Regions from separate parts of the Lacticaseibacillus jixiensis genome, predicted to be linked through region 2. Evidence: predicted binding sites of a transcription regulator. Region 2 holds the regulator's gene; the other holds the start of a gene.
What was found. The regulator HrcA, encoded in region 2, represses chaperone genes, less so after heat shock. The targets are predictions, from matches to a motif close to TTAGCACTCNNNNNNNNNGAGTGCTAA.
Positions count from the first base shown of each region.

Region 1: the regulator HrcA is predicted to act here: its motif matches at 1,853-1,879, upstream of groES (co-chaperone GroES).

Region 1 covers NZ_BAAFPR010000002.1:60,714-64,139, forward strand. Annotated here, with positions in the region: gene groL (chaperonin GroEL) at 1-1,453, opposite strand, end outside; gene groES (co-chaperone GroES) at 1,538-1,822, opposite strand; gene ACGG90_RS01680 (LCP family glycopolymer transferase) at 2,044-3,117, shown strand.
Region 2 covers NZ_BAAFPR010000006.1:15,401-18,826, reverse strand. Annotated here, with positions in the region: gene hemW (radical SAM family heme chaperone HemW) at 1-831, shown strand, start outside; gene hrcA (heat-inducible transcriptional repressor HrcA) at 1,075-2,121, shown strand; gene grpE (nucleotide exchange factor GrpE) at 2,146-2,778, shown strand; gene dnaK (molecular chaperone DnaK) at 3,122-3,426, shown strand, end outside.

The DNA of each region.
Region 1 (3,426 bases), on a different contig from region 2:
TATCTTCCCAAGTGTCAGTGGCAGCGTTGTAGCCGAAGCCAACTGCTTCTTTCTTCATGCGATCAACAATGACAGAGCCTTCAAGCCCAGCATTGATGGCAATTTGACGAACTGGTTCCTCAAGAGCGCGCAGCACGATGTTGATCCCAGTTTGAACGTCGCCTTCTTCTTTAAGCGCCGCAACAGCCTTCATTGCGTCAACCAAAGCGACACCGCCGCCGGCCACGTAACCTTCTTCAACCGCGGCACGTGTCGCGTTCAAAGCATCTTCGATCCGATACTTGCGTTCCTTAAGTTCAGTTTCAGTTGCAGCACCGACCTTGATCACAGCAACCCCGCCGGCCAACTTAGCCAAGCGTTCTTGCAGCTTCTCACGATCAAAGTCAGAAGTGGTTTCTTCGATTTGCTTGCGGATGATGGCAACCCGTTCGTCGATGGCAGCCTTGTCGCCAGCGCCTTCAACGATGGTCGTCTTATCCTTGGTGATGGTGACCTTGTTGGCAGTCCCAAGTTGTTCTAACTTGGTGTCCTTCAAGTCTAAGCCAAGATCAGAAGTGATCACAGTACCGCCAGTCAAAGTGGCGATATCTTGCAGCTGTTCCTTGCGGCGATCACCAAAGCCTGGTGCCTTAACCGCAACGACATTGAAGGTCCCGCGAATCTTGTTGAGGACCAAAGTTGGTAATGCTTCACCATCAACGTCGTCAGCAATGATCAATAAGGCCTTGCCTTGTTGCACGATTTCTTGCAGCAATGGCAATACATCTTGGATGTTGGAGATCTTCTTGTCAGTGATCAAGATGTATGGGCTGTCCAAATCGGCTTCCATCTTATCATTGTCAGTGACCATGTATTGAGACAAGTAGCCGCGATCAAATTGCATCCCTTTAACAACATCGGATTCAGTCTTGATCCCTTTGGATTCTTCGATGGTAATAACACCGTCGTTGCCGACTTTCTCCATGGCATCGGCGATCAATTCACCGACTTCTTCGCTGGCGGAAGAAACGGATGCCACTTGGGCGATTTCCTTCTTGCCGGAAACGATATGGGAAATGTTGTGCAATTCCTTGACCGCAGCGTCAGTGGCTAATTCGATCCCCCGACGGATACCAACCGGGTTAGCACCAGCGGTGACGTTCTTCATGCCTTCACGGATGATGGCTTGGGCCAAAACAGTCGCAGTGGTGGTACCATCACCGGCGATGTCGTTGGTCTTGGTTGCGACTTCGGCAACCAGCTTGGCACCCATGTTCTCGTAGTGATCTTCTAATTCGATGCCCTTGGCGATGGTGACACCATCGTTGGTGATTTCAGGGGCGCCGTAAGACTTTTCCAGCACCACGTTGCGGCCTTTCGGGCCAAGGGTGGTTTTTACTGTGTCTGCTAACTTGTCGACACCTGCCAACATGGAACGGCGAGCTTCTTCAGAGAACTTAATTTCTTTTGCCATGTGTGCATTCACCTCATAAAATTGATTTTATATATTTAACGCACGCAGCTTTGTGCGCGCTGGATCAATCGCGTTACTTGTTGCTCAGTCAACGATGGCCATGAGATCCTTCTCGTGTAAGACCAGGTACTTCTCACCGTCGTTCTTCACTTCAGAACCTGCATACTTGTCATAAACCACGACGTCGCCAACCTTGACGCTGAGCGGTAAGACTTTGCCTTCTGGGGTGCGGGCGCCATCGCCCACAGCAACGACCTTACCAGATTGAGGCTTCTCCTTGGCGTTATTGGCTAGAACGATCCCACCAACGGTTTGTTCCTCTTCTTCAACGACCTGCACGATAACACGGTCTCCTAATGGCTTTAACAAGGCAATCCCTCCATAACAATGATTTGAATTTTAGCACTCATATTGTCTAAGTGCTAACCACAACTGCTACTATAACGAGTTTGGCTAAAGAATGCAACCCTAAAATAGCAATCTTTGCCTCAGAGTGCTAGATTTTAACAAGTGCTTAAACTCAAGCCCACTCGTGACGCGCCTGCAGCTGGGGTGATACACTAGAAGCAACATTGTGAGGAGGCCCCAACATGCAAACGCGTCAATCTCGCCACCGCCAGTCGCCAAGACCAGCGTGGCGCCGCTGGCTTTTCCTGATCGTGGCTGTTGCGCTGTTTTCAATTGGCGCATACGCCTTGCGTCTATACAGTCAAACCAAATACGCTGTTGATGCCACTTATTCCGGATTAACCAGTCAAAAAGTCTCAAGCGACATCAGAAACAAGAAGCCTTTTGCCGTGTTATTGCTGGGAGTGGATACCGGCGCGTATGGTCGCTTAGATAAGGGGAATTCCGATACCATGATCGTCGCGGTGGTCAACCCCAAGCAAAAAACCACCACCATGGTGTCGATCCCGCGTGACACTGTGGCGCAACTGATCGGCACCAAATCATTCAACATGCAAAAGATCAACGCCGCTTATAACGTTGGCGGCTCAGACATGGCGATCAATACCGTCAAAAAGCTGACTGACGTTCCGATCAAATACTACATGACCATCAATATGGGCGCATTAGAGAAAGTTGTCGATGCGGTGGGCGGCATTGACGTTGATGTGCCATTCTCCTTCTCTGATTCACACACCGGCGGCCAACACTTCACCAAAGGCAAGATGCACCTTAACGGCGAATATGCGTTGGCTTATTCGCGGATGCGCCATGAAGATCCCCAAGGCGACTATGGCCGCCAAAAGCGTCAACAGCAAGTAATCAAAGCAATTTTAAAGAAGGCGATCTCTTTTCATAGTTTGACCAACTTCACCAAGCTGCTTAAAACCGTTTCTTCTAACATCAAAACCAACTTGACCTTCTCCGACATGACCAGCATCTTTACCAATTATCGTGCCGCGGCAGGAAAGATCACCAGCGGCACTTTGCAAGGCGCCAGTGCCAATGTATACTCCAACACCTACGGCAGCTATTTGAGCTATCAGATTCCTTCTAACGACACCTTGCAGCAAACCTCTGACAAGCTGCGCCAAGCGCTGGGCCTGCAGCCAACGACGCTTAACAACGAAAACATCAAAGAAAACAACGCCAACGCTGGTTTCTCCTGGACCAGCGGAGTGACGCAAACCTATACGATCTACAATCCGGATCTTTAACAATAACAACAAATATCCCTGGCTCACCAACCGTGTGAACCAGGGATGTTTGTCGTCATACCGCTGCCGATTGAGGAAATTCGCGGCAATCGTTTGTGATGATGTCACTCGGCTAAATGTAATAGCCGCTTTAAACTGTATCACTCAAGTTGTGGGATCTGGCTTGATCTTGCAGCAGACACTGCACTTTCACGAAGATTCGCATATGGCAACGTTAACATTCGCTGATTTTTCCACAATGATGATGCCCTGTTGCGCGGCTTAAACAATTTGCTCAATCCTACACCATTACTAAATTGATCTCCTTGA
Region 2 (3,426 bases):
GTACTGCATGATAACGGCGTCAATCGCTTGTCCATCGGCGTGCAAAGCTTCGATGATGAGATCTTGAAGCGCATCGGGCGCATCCACCGGGTCAAAGATGTTTATCAAGCCATTGCCAATGCCCGCAAAGTGGGTTTTGATAACTTATCCATCGACTTGATCTTCCGCTTGCCAGGCCAAAGCCGCGACAATTTCTTAAAGAGCCTGCATGAAGCACTGGCTTTGGACCTGCCGCATTATTCAACGTATTCACTGATCTTGGAGCGCAAAACGATTTTCTACAACTTGATGCGCAAAGGCAAGCTCACCTTGCCCAGCCAAGACGTGGAAGCTGATATGTACCAAGATGCCATTGATTTGATGCACGCCAACGGCCGCGAGCAATACGAAATCGCTAATTTTGCCAAGCCGGGTTTTGAATGCCAACATAACTTGTTATATTGGCAGAATGCCCATTACTTCGGTTTCGGCGCCGGGGCGTTCGGCTATATTGGTCGTGATCGCTACCACAATTTCGGCCCGATCCAGCAATATCTCGCGCCGCTGCATGAAGATAAGCTGCCGGTGATCGAACATCACTTGGTGCCGCTTGAAGAGCAAATCGAAGAAGAAATGTTTCTTGGACTGCGCACCAGAATGGGTGTCAGCCGCCAGCGCTTTGCCCAGCGCTATCATCTCAAGCTCGAAGATGTTTATGGTGAATTGGTGCCGAACTTGGTGGCTCAAGGCCTGATGCAAGACCTTGGCGACCGTATTAGGTTGACCAACAAAGGAATGTTTTTAGGCAATGAGGTGTTCCAGCAGTTCTTGTTGGATGATCCATTGGTGTAAACCATAAGCTGTCGCACTGGGCGACGGCTTATTTTGGCAAAGGCTTATCAGACTTAAGGCGGTTGCGGCGCGGCGCATGATTGGCGATACTGAAACAAGGCATGACGTGGTGTTGATGGCGATAACACTGGGATTTTTTCGCAATTTAGCACTCTGGGGGTTGACTATGCTAACGGTGGTTGCTAGTATAGTAATTGTGAGTTAGCACTCAATCAGTGTTAGTGCTAAGAAGAGGGTGGCAATATGTTAACGAAACGCCAGCTGCTCGTCTTAAAAGAGATCATCCGGAGCTTCACGGAAACCGGCCAACCAGTCGGGTCTAAGACTTTGATGGCAGAATTGCCGATCCATGTCAGCTCGGCAACGATCCGTAACGACATGGCGGCACTTGAAGAAGCAGGCTTGATTACCAAGACCCATAGCAGTTCCGGACGCGTGCCTTCAACTAAAGGCTACCGCTACTATTTGGACAACTTGGTCGAACCGGCGCAAGCAGCACCGGCGGAAATCGCCGCGATCCAACAAGGCTTCGGCGGACATTTCTACAAGATCGATGAGATCGTTGAGCAATCAGCGCGGATTTTGTCGAATCTGACCAATTACACGGCGATCACCTTAGGCCCGGAAGTCGCGAATCTGCGCTTAACCGGCTTTCGGATGGTGCCGTTGGGCAACCATCAAGTGATGGCGATCTTGGTCACTAACAATGGCAATGTGGTCAACCAGTTGTTCACCTTGCCAGGAGAAATCGATACTGACGAAGTCGAAAAGGCGATCCGCATCGTCAACGATCAACTTGTCGGCTTGCCATTGAGTCAAGTCGCTCAGAAGCTGCAAAGCGACGTGCCGGCCTTGTTGTTCAAATACATGGCCAGCCCCGATGGCTTCTTGGATGTGTTCGGCAGCGTCTTGAAACAAGCCGCTGCTGAGCGCTTCTATGTCGGTGGCCGCTTGAACTTAATGGATTATCTGGATGATTCTGATGTGCGCCGCGTCAAGCAGATCTTCTCCTTGATCGATGACGACACAGGAGATATCAATCAATTGATTGGTCCGGTCAAGCCTAGCAACACCGTCCATGTGCGCTTGGGCCACGAGTTGACGCCGGAGGTACTAGACGACTTGAGCTTGATCACCGCCAGTTACTCGGTTGGCGACCACGGCACCGGCATGATCGCCTTGCTGGGCCCAACGCAAATGCCGTATTCCAAAATGATCGGCTTATTGGACGCCTTTCGTGAAGAACTGGCCAAGCGGCTGACCGATTATTATTCACACTTTGATGGGTGACCATACTGAATGAAGGAGGCCGCTATGGCTGAAGATAAGAAAGCACCGGAAACCAAAGCAGAATCGAAAGACCAAACAACCAAAGAAACGCCTGAGCAAGCAAAACCAGCAGCCGCAGACGCTAAGCAAGCCGATAAGCAGGCTCAGCCGTCGTTGAAAGACGAAATCGCCGCTGAAATGGCGCAAGATCTCGACGAACAAGTTGATAACGCCGACGTTGATGTGGCGAAGCTGCAACAAGAGCGCGACGATTTCGAAGACAAGTACTTGCGCGCCGCTGCTGAAATCAGCAACATGAACAACCGCTTCAAGAAAGAGCGTGCGACCTTGTTGCAATATGATGGTCAAAAGCTCGCCACTGCTGTGTTGCCTGTGTTAGACAACTTGGAGCGGGCCTTAGCCAGCGCCAAAGATGATGATGATCCGTTGAAGAAAGGCGTCGAAATGGTTTATAGCCATTTAGAGTCAGCCTTAACCGAGAATCACGTTGAAGCCGTACCGGCCGAAGGCAAGTTTGACCCAACCATGCATCAAGCCGTGCAAACAGTGCCGGCAGACGACGATCATCCTAAAGACACCATCGTGCAAGTCTTGCAAAAAGGCTACAAGATGAAAGAACGGGTGTTGCGGCCAGCAATGGTCGTGGTAGCACAGTAAGCCGCCGCGTCGAGCCGCTTCGCTTTGGTATCGTCGAGCTGCGTGGCGCAACGCGGGTGCAGCTAGCTACGTCAGCGTACTCGAGGCAAGAAGCGCCTCAAGCACGCTGACTAGGCTACCTGACCCGCTAAAAGCGCGCCGCTTCGCTCTGGTATCGTCGAGCTGCGCAAAGCACGCGATTGTGTGTAAGTTGGCTCAAGCTTATGGCAAAACCGGCCATCAGCTTAAGCCAGCTTACACACATCGCTAAATTCGCTTTGCTCCGCTCTGGTTCACTTGCCGGCGCCTGGCAGGCTATGGCAATTAAAATTAGTTAATCAAAAATTTAGAAGAAGGTATGACAATGAGTAAAGTTATTGGGATCGACTTAGGGACCACCAACTCCGCTGTTGCGGTGCTTGAAGGTGGCGAACCGAAAATCATCACCAACCCAGAAGGCAACCGTACCACGCCTTCCGTCGTTGCGTTCAAAGACGGCGAGATCCAAGTCGGGGAAGTCGCAAAGCGTCAAGCGATCACCAACCCAGACACCATCGTTTCCATCAAGCGGCACATGGGTGAAGCAGGCTACACGGTAAAAGTTGGCGATAAGAACTACACGCCACAAGAAATTTCCGCGCAGATCCTGCAATACATCAAGGGCTTTGC